DNA from 2 places in the Desulfothermus naphthae genome. Region 1 is predicted to be linked to the other one. Evidence: predicted binding sites of a transcription regulator. Region 1 holds the regulator's gene; the other holds the start of a gene.

Evidence for each region. The regulator HrcA, encoded in region 1, represses chaperone genes, less so after heat shock. The targets are predictions, from matches to a motif close to TGTTAGCACTCNNNNNNNNNGAGTGCTAACA.
Region 2: groES (co-chaperone GroES) is a predicted target of HrcA. The motif match lies at 13,132-13,162, and genes of this name have one in related genera.

Annotation. Positions count from the first base shown of each region.
Region 1 covers NZ_BAAHYQ010000003.1:173,160-188,710, forward strand. Annotated here, with positions in the region: gene ACYQ1E_RS12320 (transposase) at 1-153, opposite strand, end outside; gene hrcA (heat-inducible transcriptional repressor HrcA) at 556-1,593, shown strand; gene grpE (nucleotide exchange factor GrpE) at 1,662-2,258, shown strand; gene dnaK (molecular chaperone DnaK) at 2,330-4,252, shown strand; gene ACYQ1E_RS12340 (type 1 periplasmic-binding domain-containing protein) at 4,369-6,192, shown strand; gene gatC (Asp-tRNA(Asn)/Glu-tRNA(Gln) amidotransferase subunit GatC) at 6,220-6,507, shown strand; gene gatA (Asp-tRNA(Asn)/Glu-tRNA(Gln) amidotransferase subunit GatA) at 6,527-7,996, shown strand; gene ACYQ1E_RS12355 (hypothetical protein) at 8,039-8,239, shown strand; gene ACYQ1E_RS12360 (hypothetical protein) at 8,224-8,349, shown strand; gene mnmA (tRNA 2-thiouridine(34) synthase MnmA) at 8,612-9,637, shown strand; gene ACYQ1E_RS12370 (MiaB/RimO family radical SAM methylthiotransferase) at 9,627-10,928, shown strand; gene ACYQ1E_RS12375 (DUF4416 family protein) at 10,930-11,466, shown strand; gene ACYQ1E_RS12380 (YicC/YloC family endoribonuclease) at 11,463-12,344, shown strand; gene ACYQ1E_RS12385 (DUF370 domain-containing protein) at 12,349-12,612, shown strand; gene gmk (guanylate kinase) at 12,602-13,177, shown strand; gene ACYQ1E_RS12395 (tetratricopeptide repeat protein) at 13,179-13,931, shown strand; gene recJ (single-stranded-DNA-specific exonuclease RecJ) at 14,088-15,551, shown strand, end outside.
Region 2 covers NZ_BAAHYQ010000001.1:1,240,617-1,256,167, forward strand. Annotated here, with positions in the region: gene ACYQ1E_RS06040 (adenylate kinase) at 1-72, shown strand, start outside; gene ACYQ1E_RS06045 (acetoacetate--CoA ligase) at 104-2,059, opposite strand; gene ACYQ1E_RS06050 (helix-turn-helix domain-containing protein) at 2,099-2,731, opposite strand; gene ACYQ1E_RS06055 (beta/alpha barrel domain-containing protein) at 2,780-3,949, opposite strand; gene ACYQ1E_RS06060 (acyl-CoA carboxylase subunit beta) at 3,960-5,558, opposite strand; gene ACYQ1E_RS06065 (enoyl-CoA hydratase) at 5,620-6,402, opposite strand; gene ACYQ1E_RS06070 (acyl-CoA dehydrogenase family protein) at 6,418-7,566, opposite strand; gene ACYQ1E_RS06075 (hydroxymethylglutaryl-CoA lyase) at 7,582-8,472, opposite strand; tRNA gene ACYQ1E_RS06080 (tRNA-Lys) at 8,672-8,744, shown strand; gene ACYQ1E_RS06085 (FlgO family outer membrane protein) at 10,044-10,655, opposite strand; gene ACYQ1E_RS06090 (FlgO family outer membrane protein) at 10,700-11,584, opposite strand; gene ACYQ1E_RS06095 (hypothetical protein) at 11,596-12,153, opposite strand; tRNA gene ACYQ1E_RS06100 (tRNA-Ser) at 12,346-12,433, shown strand; gene purE (5-(carboxyamino)imidazole ribonucleotide mutase) at 12,524-13,006, shown strand; gene groES (co-chaperone GroES) at 13,201-13,500, shown strand; gene groL (chaperonin GroEL) at 13,523-15,154, shown strand; gene ACYQ1E_RS06120 (Mth938-like domain-containing protein) at 15,242-15,551, shown strand, end outside.

The DNA of each region.
Region 1 (15,551 bases):
TTTTTGTAGTTTTTCAATTTCAGCTTTTAGTTGAGCTTCTTTTTTGCTGGGAGCATCAAAAGCCAAGGCGTTTTTACCACCTTCTAAAAATTTCTCACACCATTCATAATACTGAGCTTGAGAAATTTGGTGCTCCCTACAGATTCGAGCCACAGATTTTTCCCCTTAATTCCCATTTATACAATGGCCAATTTTTCATCAGCACTCCATTTCCTTCTCTTCATAGAAAATCCCTCCCAAAGTTTGTTTCCAAGATTAAATTTCAACCCTTTTTCACCCCTTACTCAACTCCTAACTCTACCTTCAAAACGTGTCCAACTTTTTTGGGAGCAGTATAACTTTCAATACCGTCCTTTTTTCCATACTTTGCGAAAATATATATTATTTTTCTTGGATTACTCCTTAAACCCAACCTTCCCAAGTTCATCGAGAATTGGTGTTAACAATTTTGTAAATTTCAAAAAGTTGCTAGAGGAAATAAAACACTTTCTTGACACAAATTTTGTATATGATTAAATGTGTTATATGCAGAATATTGTTAATAGGGGCTACTCCATGGAAACATTAAATGACCGAGAATTAGAGGTTTTGTCAATAGTGGTCGAAGGATATATAGAGAGAGGTACTCCTGTTGGTTCCAGATATGTTGCCAAGAAATCTAAATTTAATTTAAGTCCCGCCACCATGCGAAATGTCATGGCTGATCTCACTGAAAAGGGTTTTTTAAAACAGCCCCATACCTCTGCTGGAAGGATTCCAACCAAAAAAGGTCTCAGGTTTTACTTAAACAATATTTTGAAGCCAGAGCCACTTTTGTATGAAAAAAAGAAAATAAAGGAATATTTTAATAGTGCAGTTGTATATGATTTTTCCCAAATTCTAGAAGGAGCAACAAAGTTTATATCAGATGAAACTGCACTTGTGGGTTTGGCTGTTTCTCCTGAAATCTCCTTTATGAAATGGAAACATATAGATTTTGTCTTAGTCAAACCAGGTCTTGTTATGGCTATTTTGGTATTTGAAGGGGGTATGGTTCACAGTAGACTAATTGCAGTGGAAGATTTGAAGATAAATTCCGATGACCTTGTTAAATTCAGCAATTTTTTAAATGAAAAATTTTCAGGTAAGCCCCTGTTTGAGGTAAAAAAACAGTTTTTAAAAGAAATGGAAGAGGCAAAAAAGAAATTTAATGAATTATATATAAATGCCTTGACCCTAGCTCAATATACCTGTGAGGCCGAAGATGAGCGGGAGATATTTGTCCAAGGTGCACATAGGGTTATTGGTAGTATAGATCCAAAAGATATAGAGAGGATGAAATCTCTATTAGAATATATAGAAAAAAGGTCTGAATTTTTAAAGATTTTAGATAAAATAGAGGAAGGAAAAGGAATTTTTATTCATTTTGGAAATGAACTTTTCGATCCTGACCTGGGTGAATGGTCAATAATTTCCTCCCCTTATGGTGCCTATGGTGAACCCTTAGGAATTATAGGTACCATTGGTCCCATCTACATGGAATATTCAAAATTAATCCCCATGGTTGACTATATGGCCAAAATGCTTAGTAAGATACTTGAGGCCAGGCTATAGTAGCCAACCTTCTCTTACTTAATTTCAAGTCTGATTTTTCAAAAAAATAATTTGTGGAGGTGTAGTGGATGAGTGATGAAAAAAAACAAGAACAGGTTTCTTGTGAGCAAGAAGAAAAAATTGAGGTAGAGCAAGAAAAACAAACCAAAGAAAAAGAAGAGGAGATAGATATAGAAAAATTAAAAGAACTCTGCAAAGAGAAAATTTGTCCTGAGTGTCCAGTAAAAAAAGAAATGGAACAGGAGATGCTCAGGGTAAAGGCTGATGCAGATAATTTTAGAAAGCGTATGGAAAGGGAAAAAGAGAATTTTTGTAAATATGCAACTGAAAAGGTCTTAGAAGATATAGTTCCAGTAATAGACAACCTTGAACTTGGACTCGAGCACGCAAAAAAAGTAGAGGCCTGTAAAGATATTGTTGAAGGCATAGAAATGACTTTAAATATTTTATTAAATACCCTAAAAAATCACGGGTTAGAACAGATTAAAACTGAAATTGGAGAACCCTTTGATCCAAATTATCATGAGGCCATGGCACAGCAGGAAAGGGAAGACATGGAACCTGGTATGGTCTCTACTGTTATGCAAAAAGGATACAAAATAAAGGATAGGGTACTTAGACCTGCAAAGGTCATGGTGAGCAAAAAACAGGAAAATAATAATTAAGCCCTTTACAAGCTTAAAAATAAGCTTATTTTTTATGTAAAGAAAATTTAGTAAGTTAGGAGGACAAAAAGATGGGAAAAATAATAGGAATAGATCTCGGAACAACAAATAGTTGTGTTTATGTAATGGAAGGGAAAGAGCCAAAATGTATTCCCAATCCTGAAGGTGGGAGGACCACTCCGTCTATTGTTGCATTTACTGATAAAGAGAGACTAGTTGGTGAATTAGCAAAGAGACAGGCAGTTACTAATCCAAAGAGGACTATCTTTGCCATAAAAAGACTTATGGGACGCAGTTATGATTCAGAAGAGGTGAAAAAATGGAAAGAAAGGTGTCCCTATAATATAGTTCCAGGTCCAAACAACGACGCATATGTTGAAATTGAAGGGAAAAAATATAGCCCTCCAGAGATCTCTGCAATGATTTTAAGAAAATTAAAAGAAGACGCAGAGAGTTATCTGGGCGAACCTGTAAAAGAAGCAGTTATAACGGTTCCTGCATATTTTAACGATGCCCAGAGGCAGGCAACAAAGGATGCAGGAAGAATTGCAGGACTTGAAGTAAAGAGGATAATTAATGAACCAACTGCTGCTTCCCTTGCATATGGATTTGATAAAAAAGTTAATCAAAAAATAGCTGTGTTTGACTTAGGTGGTGGTACCTTTGATATTTCAATTCTTGAAGTTGGTGATAATGTTGTTGAGGTAAAGGCCACAAACGGTGATACCTTCCTGGGTGGGGAAGACTTTGATCAGGCACTTTTAAATTACATAATTGAAGAGTTCAAGAAAGAGACAGGAATTGATTTGAGCAATGATACAATGGCCTTGCAAAGGCTTAAAGAGGCAGCAGAAAAGGCCAAAAAAGAGCTTTCAACTGCCCTGGAGACTGATATTAATCTACCATTTATAACTGCAGATCAGACTGGTCCAAAGCACTTGAATATGAAAATAAGTAGGGCAAAGTTAGAGGCTCTTACAGAACATCTCGTAGATAGGACTCTAGGACCATGTAAGCAGGCATTGGCAGATGCTGGACTTACAGTAAATGATATAGATGAAGTTATCTTAGTAGGTGGTATGACAAGGATGCCACTTGTACAGAAGAAAGTAAAAGAGTTCTTTGGAAAAGAGCCCCATAAAGGCGTAAATCCTGACGAAGTAGTTGCAATGGGTGCTGCTATTCAAGGTGGAATACTTTCTGGAGATGTAAAAGATGTATTGCTCCTGGACGTAACACCACTCTCTCTAGGTATTGAGACATTAGGTGGGGTATTTACTAAACTAATTGAGAAAAATACTACTATTCCAACAAGAAAGAGTCAGATATTTACAACTGCTGCTGATAACCAGACTTCAGTATCTATCCATGTACTGCAGGGAGAGAGGCCCCTTGCAAAGGATAATATGAGTCTGGGTAGGTTTGATTTAGTTGGAATTCCTCCTGCACCAAGGGGAGTTCCTCAGATTGAGGTTACCTTTGACATAGACGCCAATGGTATTGTGAATGTTTCTGCAAAGGACCTTGGCACAGGAAAAGAACAGTCTATCAGGATTCAGCCATCAAGTGGTCTATCAGAGGAAGAAATTCAAAGGATCATTAAAGAAGCAGAAGCCCATAAGGCAGAAGATGAAAAGAGAAAACGTTTGATTGATTTAAGAAATCAGGCAGATACCCTGATCTACACAACTGAAAAGTCCATGAGGGATCTTGGTGATAAAGTAGACAGTGCTCTTAAGGCTGAATTAGAGCAAAAGATAGAAGATCTAAAGAAAGTAATGGATGGCGAAGACGAACAGGCAATTAAAAATGCAATGGATGCCCTAACTCAGACATCTCACAGGTTGGCTGAGTTATTATATCAGCAACAACAAGCAGGAGCACAAGCAGGTGCAACAGGTTCAAGCGCTCAAGCAGGCGCATCAAGTGCACAAGCAGGTAATCCAAACCAGGATGATGATGTGGTAGATGCTGAATATACTGAGCAAAAATAAGTGTGCTTGACATAAACGTTCCCCCTCCTCTAATCTTGAGCCTGGGCTTAAAATATAGCCCAGGCTTTTTTATTTTAGTCTCTCAAGGCGACAGATTTGAAGATCAAGAGGTTTGCATGAGATATTATTTATTATTTTGTATTTTTCTTATTATTTTTATAGGTTGTGGCCCCAAAAAACAAATTAAGATGGTTCCAAAATCTCCATTGGAGATTGGAGATTATCTCTGGGAAAAAGGGGAGTATATATCTGCCTGTGAAAATTATGAAAAGGCCCTTTATAACTATCTTGTTCCCAAACAAAGGGAACTTACTTTGATACAGAGGATTATTAAGTGTTCTCTCCAGAGTAAAAATTTAGTTAAGGCCAAATTATATTTGGATAAATGGAAATCAATTGATCCAACCTACTTAAAGAAATGGCAATTCCATAAATACTACTTGACTTATTTAGATTTAAAAAATGAAAAACAAAAATATTACCAATATTTAATAGACTTAATCAAAATAGATCTCCCTTTAACTATTAGAAAAAACAGCTTTATCTTATTGGAACTCTCATATTTAAAAAACAAAGATATAAATAATGGAAGAGCTATTTTTGATAATTATTACAACACATTTAATTCAAGGGAACAATATGATATTTTAAATGATTTGTACAAGAGCATATTAGAGGAGAATATTGCAACAAAATATCGTTTAGAAAACCTAGATCCAGCAAAACTTCCAGATAGTTTAATAATGTGGGCAAAGATTTTGTGCCTTCTGTCTTCAAAAAAGATATCTTGGTCCAAATCTTATATGTTGCTTCAGAATATTTTAAACAAAAATTCCCTATTAAAAGAATTATTTCTAGATGAATTTAAAACTCTTATTGAAAAAAATGGAATTCCAAGGATAGAACTTGTTTTGGTCCTACCCTTTGATCCTTTATATGAGCAAGTCTCCTATGAGATTTTGACTGGGGTTGAGGCAGCTATTTATGAGATGGAAGGTATGGGAGTTGAAGCAAAAGTAGTTGTTTTAAATTCAAATGCAAGTGGGTGGATAGATAGATTAAAAGAGATTGCAAGTAAGGATTTAATTGTTGGCGGTTTTATTAAGCTGGAAACTTTTAATGAGATATTGAAAACAGACCTTCCAAAAAAAATTCATTTATTTGCATTTAGGTCTTATATTCCAAAGGAAGGCGTGGACGGTTTTAGATTTTTTCCATCCCATAAAGACCAGGTCACTGAGTTAATTAAGTTTTCTATGGATAAGCTCCAAATAGATTCTTTTGCTATTTTTTATCCAAGATCAGATTATGGCAGGAATTTGGGAGAAGAATTTTTTAATGAAGCTCGTTTACTTGGGGCTAAACTCACACAAATATCATGGTATGATCCTGAAAACACAAGGGATTGGCAAGAAAAAGTAGGTAATTTTTTGGATGTGCCAAAAGATCTATTTCAAGATAAGGACGATGAAAAGATAAAAGGGTTTAAACCAGATATAGATTTTTCTGCTGTGTTTATCCCAGATTCTTTTGAAAATTCCAGGATAATAATTCCTTACTTTTTTTATTATAATGCATCTGATTTATATTTTTTAGGGCCAGCTCTTTGGGGTAGCTTTAAACCAGAATTTACTCCCCTGGAAATATCCATGTTTAAAAGGGCATACTATCCATCTCCCTGGATAGAGGATAACAATAATAACCAGCTAATTAATTTGAAAAAAATAGTGTTTGATTTAAGTAAAAAGGATGTTAATTTCTGGATATGTCTTGGGTATGACTTTTTTAGGTATGCAGCATATCTTAAAGAACACCTAAAAAATGGACAACTTATTGATTCTATTTTAAATAACCCAGAATTTAAGTGGACAATTGGACCAATTAAGTGGGATGAAAAGGGAATTGCTTCTCAACATATGTTTGTTTTGAGGATATATTAAAAATTCTCTTGAGGTAAGGAGTATTGTATGAAGATATCAAAAGAACAGGTCAAAAACATAGCCTATTTAGCAAGACTACATCTAGATGAGAATAGATTGGAACTTTTTTCAAAACAACTGAGCCAGATATTGGATTACATGGAACAATTATCAGAAGTGGATACATCTGATGTAAAACCCATGTATTCACCAGTTGAACATCCTACTCCATATAGGGAAGATGAGGTCTATTCTGAATTTACAAGGGAAGATGTATTAAAAAATGCACCAGAGGAAGATGGGGAACACTTTATTGTACCAAAGGTAGTTAGCTAAAGAATGAGGAGATATATCTATGGATGTTAGAAAATATTCTGGAATCAAAATCAGAGATATGATTTTAAGTAGCGAGGTCAAGGTTGAAGAAGTTGTAAATGCATATTTAAAGAGGATTGAGGAGACTGAAGGAAAAATTGATGCCCTCCTTTACATAAATAAAGACCAGGCCCTTGAGAACGCAAGAGATATGGATAAAAATGGTCCTGATCCTTCTAAAAAACTCTGGGGAATACCAGTAATTATAAAGGATGTTTTGACAACTAAAGGCATTCCAACTACTTGTGCGTCAAAAATGTTGGAGAATTTTATTCCTTTTTATGATGCTGAGATAGTTAGGAGAATAAAAGAACAAGGGGGGATTATTATAGCAAAATCTAATATGGATGAATTTGCAATGGGGTCATCCACTGAAAATTCAGCATTTAAGCCAACAAAAAATCCATGGGACTTAGATAGGGTTCCAGGTGGCTCCAGTGGAGGGTCAGCAGCTTCTACTGCGGCATCTCAATCCCCTATTTCAATTGGAACTGATACTGGTGGGTCTATTAGACAACCTGCTGCATTTTGCGGAGTTGTTGGGCTAAAACCAACTTATGGCAGGGTATCTAGATTTGGGCTGATTGCCTATGGATCTTCTTTGGACCAGGCAGGTCCAATTACCAAGACAGTAAAAGACGCAGCCCTTATGCTTTCTGTGATTGCTGGAAAAGATAAAAAAGATTCCACATCATCTCCAAATCCAGTGCCAGATTATTTACAGGAGATGGAAAAATACAAGGACCTCAAGTCAATAAAGATTGGTCTGCCAAAGGAATATTGGCAACAAGGGCTAGATCCTGACATTCAAAAGAAATCAGAAGATTTTTTCAGGCTTTTAAAGGAATTAGGGGCAGAACTCATTGACATTTCCCTCCCCCATACCAAATATGCAGTTGCCACTTATTACATAATTGTAATGGCAGAAGCCAGTTCAAACCTCGCAAGATATGACGGAGTAAGATATGGATACAGGACAAAGGACGCAGAAGAATTAATTGATATGTATGTAAAAACACGTAGTGAAGGGTTTGGATTTGAAGTTCAAAGACGTATTATTTTAGGCACTTATGTTTTGTCTGCAGGATATTATGATGCCTATTATAAAAAGGCAGCTCAGGTAAGGAGATTAATTAGACAGGACTTTTTAGAGGCCTTTTCAAATTGTGATGTGATACTAACCCCAGTATCACCAACACTTCCCTTTAAATTAAAGGAAAAAATCCATGATCCTTTGACCATGTATCTCACAGATGTTTTTACAAATCCTCTGAATTTAAGTGGACTGCCTGGTATTTCCATTCCTGTGGGACTTGGAGATAACCTAAAACTTCCAGTTGGGCTTCAATTTATTGCTCCGCCATTTAGGGAAGACATTTTGTTTGGAATTGCTGACAGAGTTGAAGGAGAACTTGATCCTTTGCCCGAACCCTTTGGTCTAAAAAGTTAATGAATTATGAGTTGATGTTAGAATAATAAAAAAGGGAATATAATGGAAGAAATAGAAGTTTTAGAAGAAAAATTAATAGAAAAAATGCGGGAATTACCGCTACCCTATAAAAAGCAATTGATTGATTTTATAGAATATTTACAATTAAAAGCTCAAAAAAAAGAAACATTATATCTAAGTGAAAAGTCACTATCTAAAGATTGGCTTCTTCCAGAGGAAGATGAAGCATGGAAAGATTTATAAAAGGAGATGTGATAGTTATTCCTTTTCCTTTTTCTGATTTAACCGGAAGGAAAAGGAGGCCCGCATTAGTAATTTCAAACTTAGAAGGACAGGATTTGATTTTGTGTTAAATAACAAGCAAAAATGTAAGAGATAAGTATGCAATAGAATTAAAAGATGACAATTTTGCAATAGGTGGTTTAAGGCAAGAAAGTAATATAAGGCCTAATAAAATATTCACAGCAGATAAAGATATAATTTTATATAAAATAGGTAGTTTGAAGGGTTCCAAAGTTCAAGAGGTGATAGACAGGATTATAGAAATATTAAAATAATCAAACAAAACGGTTCAGCGGATTCGCTACTCGCTCGCCGCTGATTTCAGACTTTAGTATGAAAATTGGTGTAGCAGTAAGTGGGGGTATGGACAGTCTTTTTTGTTCTGTTTTGCTAAAGGAAAAAGGGTATGATGTAGTAGGTGTTTTTGGCATTTTTACAGAAGAATTAAGAAAAATTAAGGATAAAATTCAAGATAAATTTAAATCCCTTAATATTGAGTGTATATTTTTAGATCTAATAGATGAATTTAAAAAATATGTAGTAGATATTTTTGTAGATTATTATTTAAAAGGTTTTACGCCAAATCCATGTTGTATATGCAATAAATATATTAAATTTGGTGTACTTAAACAATGTGTAATGGACTTAGGATTTGATTATTTTGCAACAGGCCATTATGCTAAACTTATAAACCAAAATAGTCAAATTAGATTGTATAGGGGTATAGATAAAGCCAAAGATCAGAGTTATTTTTTGTCTTTGGTATCAAAAGATAGTTTTAAGGATGTTAAATTGCCCCTTGGTGGATATAAAAAAAATGAAATTAGAGAGAAGTTAAATAAAAAAAATATTACCCCAGCTATTACATCTGAGAGTCAGGAGATTTGTTTTATAAAAGGAAATTACAGAGATTTTTTAAAAAAAATGGGGAAGAACCTTCCAGGACCTGGTAAGATTATAGGGATATGGGGTGATGAATTGGGTATTCATAAAGGGCTTTTTAATTATACAATTGGCCAGAGACGTGGGCTTGGGATACCTTACTTAGAGCCTTTATATGTGATCCATAAGGACCTTGATCAAAATATTTTAGTTGTGGGTACAAAGAATGACCTTTTGCATAACAGGTGTGTTGTGGGTGATGTAAATTGCCTTGTTCCCATGGACAATTGGCCAGAAGAAATAGAGATTCAGGTAAATTATAACATGAAGCCAAAAAAGGCCTTTTGGGAGAAAAAAAATAAGATAATTCAAGTATTTTTTAAAGAGAAGATTCCAAGACCATCTCCAGGTCAGATATGTTGTTTTTATTCTGGAAATGTGGTCCTGGGGGGTGGAATAATCAGAAATGAAAGGTAAAGGTTTTTATATTTTGACCCTTGGTTGTAAGATCAATCAATATGAGTCAGAGGCAATCAGAGAAGCCTGGATTAAAAAAGGACTTTTTGAAGTTCATGATCCCCAAAAGGCAGATATTGTCTTGATAAATAGCTGTGCTGTAACTCATATGGCAATATCTGATACAAAAAAGTATGCAAGGAGATTTGCAAGACAAAACCCAGAATGTAAGATAATAGTAACAGGATGTGCCATTCCAAGATGGGAGAAAGAGATAAAAGCTATAGATGGAGTTAGACTTACAATTCCTCAAAGGGAAAAATTCCAGCTTTTGGGCTTTCCAGAAAACATAGGTGCAAAACAAGATGATTTCAGAGATAATTTTTCCTTGAAAATACAGGATTATTTCAGGGCAAGACCAATTATAAAGATACAAGATGGTTGTTCCCATTATTGTAAATATTGTATTGTGCCTTTAACACGTGGTCCTTCTAAGAGTAGAGATGTTCTATCTATTTTAGAAGAAGTAAAAACAATCTTAGATAGAGGTTTTAAAGAGATTATAATTAGTGGGATTAATTTAAAGGAGTTTAAAGGCGATTATTTAGGAGAAGAATTAGATCTATGGGATCTCATAGAAGTGGTTGCAACAAAGCTAGTTAGAAAATATAAAGGGGCACGCATTAGGATAAGTTCACTTGATCCATCTCTTTTAAATGATAGGGCTTTAGATGTAATTAGCAAATGTCCTGAAATTGCACCGCATTTGCACGTCTCAGTTCAGTCAGCAAGTAAAAAGATTTTGGAAAAAATGGGGAGGTCCCCTTATTCTCCAGATGATATTTTAAATTTTATGTATAAATTAAGAGAGATATGGCCAATTTTTGGACTTGGATGCGATGTGTTAGTTGGATTTCCTGGTGAAGATGATAAAGACTTTCTGGATACTTATAATTTTTGTAAAAAAATGTCCTTTACCTATGGTCATGTGTTTAAATATTCCAAAAGGCCAGATACCCCAGCTGCAAAATATCCATATCAAGTTCCAAAAGATATTAAACAAAAAAGAAGTTTTTTGTTAAGGAAACTTTTTTTAGAGAAAAAGAAAAATTTTTTAAAAAAACTTCTTTCTTTAGACCAGGTAAATATCATTGTTGAAGATACAGAAAAATTGGTGGGTATGAATGAATATTATATTATCTGTAAAATAAATAAAAAAAGTTTTTTACCCTTAAAAAAGGGAGACTTAATTAAAGCTGTACCTATGTCCCTTGATTTTGATAAATTAAATTTGGTTGTTAAGCAGATATAAAATGAGTGTACCCAAAAAACCAAAAGATGTCCTTTTAGTATTATCTATCTTAGGAAGCAAATGGGATCAATTTTGGCCCAGGGTGCAGGAAGATTTAAAAGAGGCCCTGGGAGAGATTGAATACATATCTCCTATGATTTTATTTACAGAGACCACCTATTATGACAGGGAACTTGGAACTCCCATATATAGGCGTATTCTGTCCTTTAAAGATCTTATTTCACCTGATAAGTTGGCTGATATAAAATTAACAACTAATGAGATAGAAAAGAAATATGCAAAACAAGATGGATCAAGGATCTTTAATTTAGATCCTGGTATTCTCTCTTTTGAGAGGTTCGTGCTTGCCACAGGAAAAGAATATACTCACAGGATTTATTTAAGAGAGGGTATCTGGGCTGACCTTACCCTGATCTTTCAAAAGGGCAGATGGCAAAGCCTTCCTTGGACATATCCAGATTATGCAAAGGAAGATCTTCAAAAGATCCTTTTGCTTTTAAGGGAGAATTATAAAAAAAAGTTAAAGGGAAATAGATGATTAAGTCAATGACTGGCTATGGTTCATATGAAATAAGCGATGAGATTTGTTTGCAGCATTGGGAGATAAAGAGCCTAAATTCAAAAAATTTAAATATAAGATTTAAAATACCTTCATTTTTGAGATCTGTAGAATATATCTTTTTAAGAGAAGTAAAAAAATTTGTGAGTAGAGGGAATATAGATATTTCTCTGGGGCTTAAAATATTTAGACAAGATCAAGTCCCATTTCAAATAAACGAGACACTGCTAGATGTCTTGTTTGGATTTTTAAAAAGCTATGCCAAGAAAAAGGGCGAGGTATTTGTCCCAGATTATAACAAGGTTCTTTCTATTCCTGGCCTATGGACTGAAGCTCCAGTAGATGCAGAATCTGAGCTGGTTGACAAATTGAAAAATGGTCTTAAAAAGGCCCTTTTATCCTGGAATAAATTCAGAGAAAGGGAAGGGCAAGACCTTGTGTTGGATCTTAAGTCTAGACTTAAGAGACTGGTTGATATTAAAAACAAAATAAGTCAAGCCACCAAAGGCCTGGTAAGTGAGAAGTTTGAACTCTTAAGACAGAGGATAGAAGAAATTTTAAAGGCAATAGATATTCAGGTGGAACAAGACAGACTTATGCAAGAGCTGGCAATTATGGCGGATAGATTAGACGTGTCAGAAGAGCTTGTCAGGCTAACATCCCATCTAAATGCCATGTTAGATCTGCTTAATTCTGAAGGATATGTTGGAAGACAATTGGATTTTCTCTGTCAAGAGAGCTTTAGAGAAATAAATACCCTGGGTAATAAGGCTCAATGCGCTAAAGTAAGTTCTTTTGTAGTTGAATTTAAGACAGAACTTGAAAGAATTAGAGAACAAATACAAAACTTAGAGTGATGTTATGGGGGAAAAACTTATAAATATAGGTTTTGGAAGCTATGTAGTTGCCTCTAGAATCGTGGGAATTTTTAATCCAAATTCTTCTCCAATGAGACGGTTAAAGGAAGAGGCAAGAGACGATCACAGACTTATTGATGCAACCCATGGAAGAAAGACAAGGTCTATTATTTTAACAGATTCAAACCATGTATTTTTGTCTTCCCTTCATCCTGAGACCATATCGCAGAGGGTAGCTTTAGAAAAAGGAGAGGGAGATGGAAAATAAGGGTATTGCCCTGATTATCAGTGGTCCATCTGGAGCTGGCAAAGGAACCCTTGTAAAGATGCTTATTGAAGAATTTCCAAACATCCAATTTTCAATCTCTTACACAACGAGAAAACCACGTGAAGGAGAAATTGATGGCATAGACTATGTATTTATCTCAAAGGAAGAATTTAAAAAACTAATAAAAGAAGATATGTTTGCTGAATGGGCAAATGTACATGGAAATTATTATGGGACTCCACGAAAGGAGATTGAAGAGAAATTAAATAAAGGTTTTGATGTTGTATTTGATGTTGATGTTCAGGGGGCCAAAAGTCTTAAACAAAGTTTGAGACAAGGTGTATTTGTCTTTATTTTACCACCTTCAATTGATGAACTTAAGAGAAGGTTGGTCAGAAGGGGTGGAGATGATCCCAAAACAATTGAAATAAGATTAAAAAATGCACAAAAAGAGATGGAAGCCATAGATGAATTTGAATATGTAATTTTAAATGATGATTTAAATAAAGCATATGATAATTTAAGATGTATATATTTATCAGCCAAATGTAGGGTGAGGAGATAATATGGATAATAAGTCAACGGAAGCACCTATAGAAAAAATTAAAGGCGTATTTTCTACCCAGACCGTAATGAAGATAGGAACAGGTACGACCCAGAGAAAGACTGTTCAAAAAAGTTATTGGTTTGTCAAGGAGTTAGATGATGGAAATGTGGAAATTCAAGCATTAAATAAGAATTATGTTCCTTCTGGCCCAAAGAAAGTAATTACTAAAGAAGAACTCCTTGAAAAATTTATCCCAGAGCCAGAATTTTATACATATGAAGTCTATCCAAGGATACGGGAGTTAAATAAGACCATTGCCAGGGCAGATAGACACAGGATGAGGGGAGAGACATACAGTGCAGAGTTTGAATATAAAAATGCCCTGAAAGTGGATGAAGAAAATATCAGGGCCAATTTTGGGCTTGGTTTAACATACCTTGATAGGGGAGATACAGAAAAGGCCCAAAATATTTTTGAAAGGTTGGTCAAGCTAGATGCAGCCTTTGAAAAAGAGCATAAACACCTGTTCAATGAATTTGGAATTAAACTCAGAAAAAATAAGATGTATAGACAGTGCCTTGAATATTATCAAAGGGCACTTGAACTTGCTCCAGAGGATGATCACCTTTTATATAACATAGCCAGGTGTTATTTTGAAATGAAGGATTATAGTAAATGTAAAGAATATCTGGAAAAATCATTAGAATTAAATCCAGACTTAGAAGAAGCAAGAAAGTTTATGGAGTTTTTAGAAAAAAAGGGATTGGTTTAAAAATGAGTATGTAATAAAAATTGTGTATATCCCTGTTGTGTTGAGTGTGATAAATAAGGTAAGATGAGTGATCAGTGTGAGTGGTCAGTATGGGATGTCAAGTTACAGATACAGATCACCCACACAGATCACAGACACTTATATAAGGAGTTTGATTTGTTGTATAAATGGAATATGAGTAGGCCCTTGTCTGATGAATTAAAGCTATTGGTACCCCAATTTTCTAAAAAATTACGGGTATCTAGATTAGTTGTGGAGTTTTTGTTAAAGAGGGGCATAAGAACCATTGAAGATATGAATATATTCTTAAATCCGCATTTGAGATATTTAAAACCCTTATCATCTCTTGGAGAGTTAGATAGTGCAGTAAAATTTATTGCACATTCATTGAAATCAGGGAAAAAGGTTGCAATTTGGGGTGATTATGATGTAGATGGCATAACATCTACTGCTATTTTGGTAGATTTACTTAGAAAGAAAGGTTTTTCTCCTATTTATTATATCCCAAATAGACTGGAAGAGGGATATGGGCTTAATTTAGAAGGGTTAAAAACATTGGTTGCACAAGGTGTTAATTTAATCATTACTGTAGATTGTGGAATAACAAATATTGAGGAAGTTAAGTGGATAAGAGGGCAAAATATAGATGTTGTAATTACTGATCATCACATGCCGGCAGATGAGTTGCCTCCTGCAAATTTTGTTATTAATCCAAAAATAAATAGCAATGCATATAAAAATTTGGCAGGAGTAGGCGTTGCTTTTTTGCTTGCAGCTGGATTAAATAATGAACTTCCTGAAAAAATAGATATTAGACAATATCTTGACCTTGTGGCCATGGGAACTATTGCAGATGTAGTGCCTTTAGATATAGATAATAGGATACTGGTTAAAAATGGTCTGTTAATGCTCTCTGAAACCAGGCGGCCTGGCATTGTAGCTCTTAAAGAGGAAAGTGGTCTTAAAGTAGGGGCAAAATTGGGAGCAGAAGAGGTTGGATTTATGCTTGCTCCAAGGATCAATGCTGCAGGTAGAATGGGGAATGGTAAGGATGGAGTGGAACTCCTTTTAACACAGGATATGAGTAGGGCAAAGGAAATAGCCAAAAAATTAGAGGGATACAATAGGGCAAGAAAAAAGGAAGAAGATAGGATTTTAAAGGATGCCCTAAAACAGGCAATGGAAAAGTCAGATAGGCCTGGCCTTGTTTTGTATGGCGATAATTGGCATGAAGGGGTTATAGGTATTGTTGCATCTAGGGTTTGTGAAAGATTTTATAAGCCAACATTTGTACTTACTGGTAAAAATGGAGACGTAAAGGGTTCAGGCAGATCTATACCTGAGGTAGATTTATATTTAACAATGAAGGAATGCAGAGATGCACTTTTAAGATTTGGAGGCCATCCACAGGCTGGTGGAATTTCTCTTAGCAAGGAACAAGTTCAATATTTTGAAGAATTGTTTGTTGAATGTATTGAGAAAATAACTAAGGGTATAGAATTAACTCCACATCTCATAGTAGATAGTTACTTGCCTTTGAAATATATAGATTATAACCTTATTAAGGAGTTGGAATTACTTGAGCCCTATGGACCAGACAATCCTGAACCAGTTTTCTGG
Region 2 (15,551 bases), on a different contig from region 1:
TATGTAGAAGTGGATGGTTCAAAAGATATTGAAACAATTAAACAAGATCTTTTGTCAAAAATCCAAGGTTAAGAAAATGAGGGGCGAGCTTACGCCCCCTTTTTTAATCTTCATTTAATTCTGGTATATTTTTAAAGAATTCTAAAGATTCGGGATTTCTTAAGGCATCTTTATTTTTTACCTCTTCATTGTGGATCACCTTCTTAACTGCAATCTCCACCTTCTTCATATTTAGGGTATAGGGGATATCTGGAACTTCGATAATCTTATCTGGTACATGCCTTGGTGATGCATTATTTCTAATTGCGCTTTTTATCCTTTTCTTTAACTCATCATCTAATTTATATCCTGGGTTCATTTTAACAAAAAGTATTACCCTTACATCATTTTTCCAATTTTGACCCACCACAAGACTATCTTCGATCTCCTCAAATTGCTCCACCTGACGATAAATCTCAGCAGTTCCAATCCTAACTCCCCCAGGATTTAGAGTAGCATCAGACCTTCCGTATATAATCACCCCTCCCCTATCATTTATCTCTATAAAATCTCCATGACGCCAGACACCAGGAAATACGTTAAAATAGGCATCATGATATTTTTTTCCATCTGGATCATTCCAAAAATAAAGGGGCATAGAGGGAAATGCAGCTGTGCATACAAGCTCACCCTTTTGATTGTAAACAGGCTTTCCATTTTCATCATATGCATATACCTTCATCCCAAGTCCCCTACATTGGAGCTCTCCTGAATAAACAGGAAGCATTGGATTTCCTAGGGCAAAGCAACCATTTAAATCTGTCCCGCCTGAAATGGATGAGAGCTGCAGATCACCTTTTACTGCATCATACACATATTCAAAACCCTCTTCTGGTAGAGGTGAGCCTGTTGACAAAAGAGCCCTAAGAGATGATAGGTCAAACTCATCCTTTGGACGCACCTTTGCATTTTGAAGTGCAGATATATATCCAGCACTTGTCCCAAAAACAGTTAAGGATATATCCTCAGCCATTTCCCATAAAACCCTTGGACTTGGATAAAATGGATTTCCATCATAAAGCACAATTGTTGCGCCTACAGCCAGGGAACTAACTAGCCAATTCCACATCATCCATCCACAGGTTGTAAAGTAAAAGATCTTATCATCCCGTGTTAGATCGGTATGCAAAATAAGTTCTTTTAAATGGTTTATTAGCACACCACCAGCACCTTGAACCATACATTTAGGAAGTCCAGTGGTTCCAGAGGAATACATAATATAGTGGGGGTGAGAAAAGGAAAGCTGGACAAAATCAATAGATGGATCACTTTCACTGGATTTAAATTCATCTAAAAATACCCCATTTTTTATACCAGAAATATCAGGATTTTCTTTTAAAAAAGGAACTACCACCACCTTTTCAATGGAATCTATTTGTTTTAGCACCTCAATAACTCTGGATATAGAATCTATTTTTTTGCCTTTATAGCTGTATCCATCTGCTGTAAATAAAACCCTTGGTTTTATTTGACCAAATCTATCTAAAACTCCTTTGATTCCAAAGTCAGGTGAACATGAAGACCATGTAGCACCTAAAGATGCAGCTGCCAGCATTGCAATTATTGTCTCAGGGATATTTGGCATATATCCAACCACTCTATCCCCTGGCCTTAAATCTAATTGCTTTAAGGCCTTTGCCACCCTGGCAACTTCTCTATTTAACTCCTTGTATGTAAGGGTTCGTTTTTCTCTATCTTCTGCAAAGGCTATTATTGCCAGATTATCGTCATTATATCTTAGTAAATTTTCAGCAAAATTCATCTGAGCACCAGAAAACCATTTTGCTCCTGGCATTTTATAAGGGTCATCTACAACCTCGTCATAACCCTTTGAATTCAAAATTTTCACAAAATCCCATAGAGCAGCCCAAAAATCACCAATATCAGTAACAGACCACTCCCACAGCTCACTATAAGTTGAAAAAGATTTTTTATATCTTTCATTAACATAAGCCATAAATTTAAACATATTGGAATTTTTTATTCTATCTTCAGAAGGCGTCCACAGTAATTTGCCCATCTCCTCCCCCTTTTCAAAAGTTGGTTAAAAAATACAACTCTAACCTTCATAGAGCACGGCCAAAATAGTGGCAGATTCCTTTTTAGCAGCAAGCATATGGGGATAATTTGAGAGATAATACAGAGAATCCCCTGGTTTTAACTCAAAACGGTCATCGCCTATTTTCGCAATTACCTCTCCATCTAACACGAATATAAACTCCTCTCCGTCGTGAATTGAGGTCTCTTCATCGGGATTTTCCTTTAATTTTACAATAAGTGGCTCCATATGTTTACCCTTAACATCAGGTGCTAAAGACACATAGGAGTAGAGTTCCCTCTGTCCCTTGGGGGTTGTGGACCTGACAATTTTTTTTCTTTGTTCTGGAGATGTGAGGCAATAGGGCTTATCACCACCTTCACCTAAAAATTCACCAAGCCCTCTTTCAAGCACCTTGGATAATTTTATAATCATCCCCAGTTGAGGTTGAATTTTGCCCTGTTCTACATTTTCAAGAAGCTCTTTATCAAAGCCTGTTTGTTTTGAAAGTTCATCTAGACTAAGCCCCTTTTCTTCCCTGATCTTTTTTATTGTTTTTCCAATATCCACTATTTCTCTTTGTTCTTGCTCTTTTATCTCACCTGTTAAAGACTCAAAATAATCTACATTAATATATGGTTTGTCCTGTGCCATATACACTCCTTATTTTTTCTCACTAATTGTATATTTTAAAGGTTTTTTTTATGGACTTATTATTGATTCTGGAACCTTTGGCTCTTTTGCCCAGCCATCAGGTATCTTTTGCCCATCCTTTTCTCCTAATTTCTTTTTTCTCTCAGCTAAACCAGGTCTGGCAAATTCTGGATGACCCTGTTTTTCTGTCCTGCCATTGACAACTGCCTCTGAACGGAGTCTTCTTTTTAAGGTCTTTTCCATCATCTTTCCAAGCCAGAGTACCTTATCTACATCATAACCATGTTCAATACCCATCTCATCAACCATTACAAGGAGGTCCTCAAGACATATAAGGCCAACATACCTTTCATCTTTATAATAATATTCTCCAGTGCCTGGTACTGGTCTATCATCCAAAAAATTAGCAGGTTGACCGCCTATACCACCTAAGGTTCCTTCAAAATGGGTAATTCCTGCCTGAAGTGCAGCGAGGACTGATGCTGAACCAATTCTTTTTGTTTCATGGAAGTGGGCTATATGCACATCTGGATTTGGTATTTCATCTAAAATCATTGAAAAATATCTATACACATCTGGAGGAGATGCACTTCCATCATGGTCTGCGTGTTCCACATCATGAGCTCCAATCTCAAACCATCGTTTTGTAAACTCCACAGCCTCTTTTAACTCAGTTGCACCACTAATTGGACTGCCCCAGATAGTGCTAACAGTGCCGCACATCTTTATACCAACATCTGAACATTTTTTAATACATCTTTCTGCCTCTTTCCAGTATTCAGGCAAGGTAGTCCCAGAATTTGCATAGTGATGTTGTTCATCTGTAGATACCATCATGATTAACCTATCTGGGCCAATCCCACGCTGATGTAATTCAATAGCCCTATCAACTGCCTTTTCACGTATAGTGACACAGGTAAAGGTTATGTCATCAGGATTGATTCCTCTTTTTGCACACCTTTTTTTAAACCTCTCACCCCTAAAATAGGCAAGTACTTCTTCTGCATCTCTAAATTGTGGCATAATATATGGATTACCAAGATTGGTGAGTTCAATATGTCTGCAACCAGCAAAAATTATTTGTTCTGCATAGTATATCTTGGCCTCGGTTGAGATAAATTTTTCCTCGTGTTGAAAACCATCCCTTACAGTTATGTCGCCTATTACCACTTTTTTAGGCATTCTTGGAAAAACTTTCCAGAGATCATATTTTGACATAATATCCTCCTTAAAATCTAAAATTACCAAAAGAGGGTTCTTCAATTGGTTTTATTAAACTTACCTCAAATGCCATGGATAGCCATTTTCTTATTTCAGAAAATTTTAAGATCCTATCATTAAGCAATCTTGCTCCACAATAAAATGGATGGGCTTCTCTATCATATTTTTCTATCATTTTTTTATAAAAAGCATCTTCTTCTTCTTTTGTCATAGGCTTGCCCTTTGCGGCCCTTTTTCTTTTTTCAATTGAGAGCAAGACTCCAGCCGCACTCTTCCCACTCATAACCGAGGTCCTGGCCCTCATTGTTGCAAATAAAAAATGAGGTCTATAAGCCCTACCACACATACCATAATTTGCTGCTCCATGATCAGGACCTATGACGAGTTGAATTTTAGGCACCTGAGCACATGACACTGCCCTCACCATATCGGCCCCATACTTTCCAATTCCCATGTGTTCTGCCTCAGAACCAACCATATATCCTGGAGAATTTTGAATAAACAAAAGGGGAATCTTTTCGTAGGAACACCTTACAATCCATTCTGTGGCCTTTTTTGCAGCTTCAACAAAAATTATTCCCACTCCATTTGACGCAATTACCCCAATAGGTATTCCATCTATTCTAATTTTACCCGTGACTATATTTTCTCCTTTACCTGGTGCAAACCTCCTTTTATATTCCAAAAATTCACCACCATCGGCTATTGCGCGAATAAAGGCCCTAACATCAACGCCTTTGCTCACCTGAGCTGGCAGAATTTGATATATTTCTTCTACTGGTACCTTTGGAGGTCTTTTTTCAAATCTGTGGCAGTGAATCTTTTGAGGCGGCTCCATTGACAATATTTCCCTGACTTTTTGTATACCTTCTTCCTGAGTCTTACAAAAATAATCAGCACCTCCAGAGATCCTTGTATGTACATCAGCACCACCTAAGGCCTCGGCTGTTATTTCTTCTCCTGTGGCCATCTTGACCAAGGGTGGACCACCCAAAAAAGAATATGCCAATTTTTCTACCATAACTGCCTGACATGCCATAAAGACAATATATGCGCCTCCTGCAGTGTTTCCACCAGTACTCATGGTTACCTGTTTAAGGCCTTTAGCAGACATTCTAGCCATGTTATAAAACATGGCTCCAAAGTGATCTTCTCCAGGAAACACATCCGCCTGCATTGGGAGAAAAGCACCCCCAGAATCTGCAATATACACACAATTTATACCACACTTTTCAGCAATTGCCTGGGCACGCAAATGTTTTTTTACAGTAATAGGAAAGTAGGTTCCTGCTTTTACCCGCGAGTCATTGGCAATTATCATTGTCCAATTACCATGAATCTTCCCAATTCCTGTAACTAATCCAGCACAGGGTACATCTTCAACCTCTGGATAATTCATTCCAAAACCAGCTATCCTGCTCAGCTCATAAAATTCAGTTCCTGGATCAATTAATAAATTTATTAATTCCCTAACAGGTCTTTTACCCTGTTTTTTTAATCTCAAAACCGCCTTTTCTCCTCCTGGCCACAGAGCTTTTTTTACAAGTTCATCTAATTTTTCTTCTTCCTTTCGCCAAAAGAGCATATTACTTGTTCTTTCATCCATTTTACATTCCTCTTTTATGTGTGTATTTGAACTGTGTATATCACACAACTTAACACTTATTTTATTTACCTTTATAATTTGGCTTTCTTTTTTCCTTAAAGGCCCTTAGCCCTTCTAACCTATCTTCTGTGGGGATGGTTATCCAATAGGCATTGGACTCAATTGCAAGACCAGTATTAATGTCAACTTCTATGCCCTTATTTATTGCATACTTTGCCTGTTCAATGGCAATTGGCCCTGTTTCACAGATTTCCCTGGCCAATTTTTCACATTCTGAAAGGAGGTTATCTAGGGTGCATATTTTATTAACCAGTCCAATATCAAGTGCCTCTTTTGCACTTACCCTTTTGCCTGTAAAAATAAGTTCCTTTGCCTTTGCTACCCCAACAATTCTAGGTAGACGCTGGGTTCCCCCCGCACCTGGGATAATGGCCAATCTTGTCTCAGTTAGACCCAGAGTAGCATTTTCTGATGCTATACGGATATCGCAAGCAAGAGCCAGCTCTGTACCGCCACCCAGTGCAACGCCATTTACAGCAGCAATAACAGGCTTGGGAAGATTTTCAATATCAGTAAAAAGGTTTCTCACAGTATAAATAAATTCCTTCACCTTTTCTTCTGGCATAGTTGCCCTTTCTTTTAGATCTGCACCAGCACAAAATGCCCTGTCACCAGCACCTGTTATTATAACAACACGTACATCTCTTCTAAATCTAATAGAGTCAATTTCTCTTTTTAAAGCATGTAATAGGTCAAAATTTAAAGCATTCATTATCTGGGGACGATTTAAAGTTAAAATACATATCTGATCTTTTTCTTGTTTCAGTAAAATTTCTTCTTTCATAACAATCCTCTCTATTTAACAACCAATATATCTTGATATTACAATCCTCTGTATTTCAGAGGTACCCTCTCCTATGTCCAATATCTTTTGATCTCTATAAAACCTTTCAACATCATATTCCTTCATCAGGCCATATCCACCATGAATTTGAACAGCCCGATCAACTACTCGTCCCATAAGCTCAGAACAATATAATTTTGCCATTGCAGCATATTTGGCAAAGGGTCTATTATGGTCTCTAAGCCAACAGGCCTTATAAAGGAGATTTCTGGCGCACTCAATCTCTGTTGCACAATCTGCCAATTTAAAGGCAACGGCCTGAAATTTCGAGATTGGTTGACCAAATTGTACCCTCTCTTTTGCATATTTAAGGGCCTTTTCATAGGCACCTTCTGCTCCACCAAGACCCATTGCAGCAATTGATAATCTGCCACCATCTAAGGTCATAAGCATTTGCTTAAACCCATCTCCCCGTTTTCCCAACATATTTTCTTCAGAGACCCTTACATTATCAAAATAAAGCTCAGCTGTGTTTGATGCCCTCCACATCATTTTCCCGTGAATTGTCTTTGCAGTAAAACCTTTGGTGCCATGTTCAACTAAAAAACAAGTATATTCTGGTTTACCATCTTCCCTTGTACCTGTAACCGTCTGAACAGTAACTCCCATGGATATTGGGCTTGATCCATTAGTTATAAAAATCTTAGATCCATTTATAATCCATTCATTTCCATCCTTGACTGCTGTAGTCTTGGTACCTCCAGCATCAGAACCTGCCTCTGGCTCAGTTAGCCCAAATCCCCACAATCCTTCTCCAGAACACAATTTTGGCAGATACTTATTTTTTTGTTCTTCTGTTCCAAAATAATAAATTGGACCAATACCAAGGGAATTTCCTGCCGCAACTGTGGCAGCCTGAGAAGCATCAACCTTTGCTAATTCTTCAACAGCAATGATGTAGGATAGATAATCAAGTCCCTGGCCCCCATATTTCTCAGATACAAACATTCCAAAAAGACCAATTTCTCCCATCTTTCTTGTTATTTCAACAGAAAACTCCTCCTTTTCATCGAGCTCCCTAGCTACAGGGGCAATCTCTTTTAAGGCAAATTTCCTAACTTCCTTTCTTATCATTTCTTGTTCTTTAGTAAGGTCAAAGTCCATACCCCCTCCTTAAAATTATAAGGTTTTACAATCCATTAGACCTGTCTCTTCATTGTTATTTAAAAAATTAGAACATTTCTTTAGTTTGTTTAAATCAACTCCTGTATAAATATTGAGCTCATTTAAAAGATTAACAGCCTCTTCTGTGGAAATATTAATATAACTTTTGTCTAAAAAAGGACATCCACCCAGATAACCAAAGGAAGTATCAAATCTTTTAATTCCAAATTTAAGACTCTCATACATATTAACAATACCTAAATTCATTTTAGAGTGAAAATGCATTGAGATAATATTTGAATCTACTTTTTTCAAAATATTTTCAAAAAATTTACTGATTAAAATAGGGTTAGCCTTTGCAGTTGTGTCAGCAAACACTATTTCATCTACTCCTACGTCTAAATAAATATCAACGATTTCTAGAACATCCTCTAATGACACATCACAACTTTTCACGTATCCAAAACAACATTGAATACTTCCTCTTATATAGAGGCCACTTTTTTTAGCAATCAATAACATATCTTTTAAACTAACTATAGAGTCTTTTTTCGACATTCCAGTATTTTTTAAATTAAAATCATTACTGGCAGATATTGATATTTCAACGCCTTTAGCACCAACAGATAATGCCCTTTCTAACCCCTTTTTATTTAAAACTAAGTTAGTTAAAATCAAATCAGTGTTTCTAAAATATTTTACTATCTCTTCTGCGTCTTTAAATTGAGGGACTTTTTTGGGATTTACAAATGAAGTTATTTGAATATTTTTAAGACCAGCTTCTATCAGGTTTTCAATTATTTTAATTTTATTTGAGGTTGGGATAAAAGAGGGATAAGACTGTAGTCCATCTCTTGGGCCAACTTCAGTAAGGAACACCTCAGAAAGGGGGAGATGATAGTTCACTTGATTCTCCCTGAGCTTTTATAAATTAAAGTAATTAGAATTTTAAATTAAAATTAGTTTATAAAAGTATACCATTTTTGTCAACATAAGAGTAAATTAACGATAACAGAACTAAATTAATACTATATGTGAAGTTTTTTGGTTAAGAATTTTTTCTCTTGACAGAAAATATAAAAAACCTTAACAGATTTTTTCAGACGGGCCATTAGCTCAATTGGCAGAGCAACGGACTCTTAATCCGGAGGTTGAAGGTTCGACTCCTTCATGGCCCATCAATAATTTCATTAAAGTAAAAGAGTTTAATCTTTCATTCTAACAGTAAGGTTGGAAAAAAGTTGGAAAAATTTTTTTATCCAACCCGGTCCCTGATTTTCTGTGAGTGATCAGGGATATGTTTGTTTACCGCATGCCCCCGGCTTTATCGGTGGGATTTATTACGTTGAAATTCAACAATTCTACCGTTATTTCGAGCTGAAAAAAATCTCTTATAGATTTCCTTGAACACCTCTTAATTCATGCAAATATGGTGCTGAGGTATATGAATGTAAGCTTTCACAATAAAAGAGAATTTTTTGCAAATAAAATGAGAAAAATAAGGATAAGTGGTGTTGGGGGTTGGGCTTAATGAGCTAGTCCAGAGTGAAGCATTATTATATGGAACTCTTTTAAAATTTCTTTTATGTTGTCAATTAATTTTGTAAACGAGTACATGGCATAAATTAAAACCCCCAAAAATCACATTTGAGCCAGTATTGTCTGGTGTAACAGCTTGTGCCTTATTTAAAAACAGGACTTTCAGAGTTAATTTAGAAAATTTTGCTAAAACCCGCGTCAATTAAGGGTTTGGAGCACTTCTTTAAGAAGTAAAACCTATCATATTTTATTAATTTTTCATTATTTTTTGTAGTTTTTTCAAGGAAAATCTAATTTTTTTCTTGCAATTGTAGAACCTAATCTATTACAGTATTTTTATGGTACCTTTATACAAAAGGAAAATTAAAGGTAGAACCTATTGGTATTTGAGAGAAACTGTCAGAAAAGGTAAAAAGGTTAAAGTACTTCGGCACACCAGACAGTATTCTTAAAAGACTTAAAAAAGCTGAATCATCTGGTGTACCTCTGAGGATCCAAAGTGAGGAATTTGGATCAGTGTTCATCGATAATGAGTTAGAAAATCAAAACTATTAAAAATCGTTTTATAAGAGTCTGCAAGAAACTTCATATAGGCACTCAAAATTACCATCTTGAACTCACATCAGATAAAAAACCATATCCTTCAGAAAAAATCAATATGAGATCAAGAAAACAGAATCAAACTTTGGTCGTTAAATAATAGTTACTGATAATATTAAGTGGAGTCCAGAAAAAATAGTCCAGGCCTCCCTTGACCGTTGGATTATAGAGAGAAGGAATTTCTCGATAGGAAATCCTCAGTATCAGGTCAACCTATATACCATTGGACAGACAACAAGGTACGCTGTCATCTTCTCACCTGTGTAATTGCCCTCACTAAGATACGACAAATAATCACACAATGGTAGAAGTATGTGGATTATTGTAGAATTTGAATGTTAACTTGTTTTAATACTGGGTAGGATTATCCACTCTTTTGTACGATCTTTTATAAATTTATACGGCAAGACAAAATCATAACTTGAAAGTACTATTTTTTTTAGAGGTGAAATTATTTCACAATGAATATAAACTTTTTTATATATTATAGAATAATGACCTGTCAGTATTAAGTCTACCTTTATTTTTTTGTTTAATTTATTGAGATTTCTCGTTAATATAAATTCTCCTTTTCCGGGCTCTATTCTAATATCTTTTTTATTTAATCTTAAATCTATAAGATTATAACCCAGGTGGGATAGCTTTGTGCTAATCAAATAAGGTATTAAACGGCCAAGTGCATTGGATAATTCGAGACTCTCATTATTACTAAATGTTGTAATTAAAATAGTTTTATTTTTTATATTTAAATCTTTTAGTTTTTTGTTTAGATACTGAGCAGCAATATAACTTTTCTTTAGGATAAGGTCATTATCATCAGGTGGTATTGCCTTGTAAGATGGTGAATTTTCTTTTCTGGTATACTTAATTGTTGTGCATGATATAAAGAATAGACAAAGGAATGTAAATATTACTATAATATAAATAAATATTTTACTTTTGTTGTACATGCTCATTAATCCTGGAAGATGTCAAATTTTTAAGTTTATTTTTTTTACATGTTTGTACCTTTAAATAATCTTTTTTGGGTTTGTAAATCCCATTTATTATATGGAGTTATTCCTATTATTTTCTTAAAGGTTTCCATTGCCTTTTGTGTTTCTTTTCCCCATATTCCATCTATTTTCAAATTATATAATCCCAGCTCTTTTAATCTTTTTTGTATTAATTTTATATCATCCTTATTAAATTTTGATAATATTTTGACACCTAATTCAATTGGCCCACCCTCTATTTTTGCTTTTGTTATTTTTTCTTTTTTCTTTTTTTTGAGTTCTTTTATCCTTTCAGGAAGTATCAGAGATTGATACTCCTCAGGTAAAAAAAGTGTAAAAGAAATAGAGGATAACACTACATTATTCTGGAGAGAAATTATTTTTAGCGTGATAAACAATAAATTATTATTAATTTGGACATAAGTTCCAGTTAACATTGTATTGCTTTTATATTTAGATAGGATTAAAGACAGATCTCTACTTAAAGCAAATTCTCCCCTTTTCTTTTTAATTAATAGAGAATAATTTCTCAACCTTATTTCTTTAACTTTATACCCTTCCCTTGTAAAATAAGATGCTATACCTTCCTGAATTATTCTTGCCAGTTTACAGGTAATATTAAAATTGTTTAAGTCAGTCAAGGTAGTTATTAATAATGTATCATATTTTGACAAACTGATGTTTTTTTCAAGGTTCCTAGATATCATTTGTATTACATCCGAAACATTAAATGTTTTTAAGTCAAAGAAAGACACCTCTTCACCTGGATTAATATATTTTTCTTGTTGAATTATAAAATAGTCTGGTTTTTTACACAAACATATTCTAGAATTTATTATAAATACAAATGACATGATAAAAAAGAAAAAAACTTTAGTTCTCATAAGTACTCCTCTTACTTATCTACTAATCTATAAACTTTATAGTCTGATTCTAGAGGCATCTTTTTATATATAGTAAGTTTCAATTTGTAATCATTTATTACAGTTATATCATTACTTAAATTTAAAACTGATGAATCTCTAAAAATAATACATCCTTGATAATACAAACTTGTATTAATAATTACTTCTTTTTTACTTGACATAATATAAGAATCAAAAGTTACTAAAAAATTGGCATCACTTTTTTTTGAAATTCTAAAATTTTCTTTTACCATTGCAGTAGCTAGGAGCTCTCTATAATTTTTTTCAAATAGTGTGTTTTTTCCATAACTAATGTATACACTCTTGACCGGGGTTGAAAAATTTGATGCTACGGTCTTAGATATGGATTTAGCTACAATACCTGCCAATTTTGCCCATGCCTTTGATGGAGAGGTTTCTTTGGTAATATAAAAATATGACCCGGTGGTGATGAAACCTCGTATGGGTGGGTAAGAAGGTTTTATACAGGAACAATAAAACAAACTCACTATAACCAATGAAATGATTCTGTAATTTCTTATGCTCATAGCTATTAAATTCCTTTTATTTTTTAAAATTCGGATTTTTCTTCGTTTTCTTTAGATATTAATATTTTTTTACAATGAATTTACTGAAAATATGCGAAAATTGAGTATAATATTAAATATTTATTTAATTTTTTATTAGTTAAATAAATCTCTTGAAATTTTCAAAAATATGAGTAATATTTATTCCACTACGGAGAGGTGGCCGAGCGGTCGAAGGCGGTAGTCTTGAAAACTACTGAGGGTTTACAGCCCTCCGGGGGTTCGAATCCCTCCCTCTCCGTCTCCCTACCTCTCTACCATCTTGTCTTAAATGGAGTTTTTTAAAGCTTAACCTAAGGATTCAAATCCGCTATTTAACTAGGAGGAATTAATGGTGGATATAGCTATTTTGATTGGAAGTATTTCAGATAGAGAAAAGCTGATTCCATGTGTGGAAATACTGGAAAAATTGGGTATTAGTTATAAATTTCATGTAACATCTGCCCACAGGACCCCTGAGAGAACTGAAAATTTAATCAGAGATTTAGAGGAAAGGGGGTGCAAGGTGTTTATTTGTGCAGCTGGTCTTGCTGCCCACTTAGCTGGAGCAGTTGCTGCAAGGACAATAAGACCTGTTATTGGAGTTCCAATCAATGCATCTTCTTTAGGTGGAATGGATTCTCTTCTTTCCACTGTGCAAATGCCTCCTGGATATCCAGTCGCAACCGTTGCCATTGACAAGATTGGAGCTAAAAATGCAGCTTATCTTGCCGCCCAAATCCTGGCTATTTATGATTTTGAATTAGAGAAAAAATTAAAAGAGTTAAGGGAAGAGATGAGCCGAGTAGTAGAAGAGGCGAATAAAAAATTATAAATTATTTCAATATGTTAAATAAAAATTACAAAAAAACTTTTTTTGATCTTTACAATTAAAAAATTGAGTTTATATTAATAAGCGTACATGGAAAGGGGTGATAAGGGTGATTAGTAAGGTAATTTTGTTGGCACTCGCAATTAGAGAGTGCTAATAATAAATAAAGATAATAGAAACTACAAAATAAAACGGAGGTGGAGGCTATGAAGTTAAAACCATTACATGATCGTGTGTTGGTAAAGCGTTTAGAGGAAGAGGAAAAAACAAAAGGTGGAATTATCATCCCTGATACTGCAAAGGAAAAGCCAATTAAAGGTGAAGTAATCGCCGTAGGTCCTGGGAGACTTACTGATGATGGAAAGAGGATTGAGATGTCTGTAAAGGTTGGGGACAAGGTAATGTTTAGTAAATATGCAGGAACCGAGGTAAAGATTGAAGGTGAAGAATATCTCATCATGAGAGAAGATGATATTGTTGCTATTATTGAAAATTAAATTTTAAAAGGAGGTGGGTAATATGCCTGCAAAGGAAATCCTATATAGTGAAACTGCGAGAGCAAAATTAAAGGCTGGAGTTGATAAACTTGCAAATGCTGTAAAAGTAACTTTGGGTCCAAAGGGTAGGAATGTAGTGATTGAAAAGTCTTTTGGATCCCCAGTTATCACAAAAGATGGTGTTACAGTTGCAAAAGAGATTGAACTGGAAGATAAATTTGAAAACATGGGTGCGCAAATGGTAAAGGAAGTTGCCAGCAAGACATCTGATATTGCTGGTGACGGTACCACTACAGCAACCATCCTTGCCCAGAAGATTTTCAATGAAGGCATTAAGTTAGTTGCTGCTGGTAGAAATCCCATGATCATCAAGAGGGGTATTGATAAGGCTGTTGATGCAGTAGTCAAAAAACTAGAAGAAATTTCTGTTCCAACCAGAGATGAAAAAGACATTGCACAGGTAGGTACAATTTCTGCCAATAATGATTCTGCAATAGGAAATCTTATTGCAGATGCAATGAGTAAGGTTGGCAAAGAGGGAGTTATTACCGTAGAAGAAGCAAAGGGTCTTGAGAATACCCTTGAGTTTGTTGAAGGTATGCAGTTTGATAGAGGTTATTTATCTCCATATTTCGTAACCAATGCTGACAAAATGACATGTGAGCTGGAAAATGCATATATCTTAATCCATGAGAAAAAGATATCTGCAATGAAGGACCTCCTTCCTGTATTAGAGCAGGTTGCAAAACAGGGTAAGCCCTTGTTGATTATTGCTGAAGATGTGGAAGGTGAAGCCCTTGCTACATTGGTTGTAAATAAACTTAGGGGAACTTTACAGGTATGTGCTGTAAAAGCGCCTGGTTTTGGAGAGAGAAGAAAGGCAATGTTGCAGGACATTGCTATCTTAACTGGTGGTCAGGTGATTTCAGAAGATCTTGGCATTAAGCTTGAGAACGCTACTCTAAATGACCTTGGTGAGGCCAAGAAAATAATTGTTGATAAAGAAAATACCACAATAATTGATGGTGCAGGAAAACCAGAAGACATCAAAGCCAGGGTCAATCAGATCAGAGCTGAAATTGAAGAAACCACTTCTGATTATGATAAAGAGAAATTACAGGAACGTCTGGCCAAGTTGGTTGGTGGTGTTGCCGTAATTAATGTTGGTGCTGCAACTGAGACCGAGATGAAGGAAAAAAAGGCCAGGGTAGAAGACGCGCTCAATGCAACCAGGGCAGCTGTTGAAGAAGGTATTGTTCCTGGTGGTGGTGTAGCCCTTATCAGATGCCTTGAAGCTGTTGAAGCTGTAAAGGCTGCTGATGAAGATGAGAAAGCGGGTATTGAAATTGTCAAATTAGCCCTTACAGAGCCTTTGCGTCAGATCTGCGCAAATGCAGGTTATGAAGGCTCCTTAGTGGTGGAAAAGGTAAAATCTGAGAAAGGCGCCTTTGGATTTAATGCAGCTACTGGTGAATATGAGGACCTTCTCAAGGCTGGTGTAATTGATCCAAAGAAAGTAACCAGGATTGCCTTGCAGAATGCGTCTTCTATTGCATCCTTGCTCTTGACAACTGAGGCTGCAATTTGCGAAAAACCAGAAGAAAAAGATAAAAACATGCCTGCACCTGGCGCTGGAATGGGCGGCATGTATTAATAGATATGCAAAGAGAAAAACAAAAAAGGCTGGTCTTGAGACCAGCCTTTTTTGTTTATTGATTTGTTTTAAAAGGAGGAGGGATATATGCTTCAAATAGAAGAGTATAAATTTGGATTTATGAAGATATCAGGAAAAACTTATACCCATGATCTGAAAATTATAGAAGATTCCATCATCCCTAACTGGTGGCGAAGTGAAGGACACAGGGTGTTACAAAAAGATATAAAAGATATACTTGAACACGGCGTGGAAATTATTATTATTGGTCAGGGCGATCCTGGCTTGATGAAAGTAGATCCTTCCCTTAAAAATTATTTGAAAAAACAAAAAATTAAACTTATAGAAAAACCAACAAAAGATGCCATCTCTGAATTTAACAGATTATCTAAAGAAG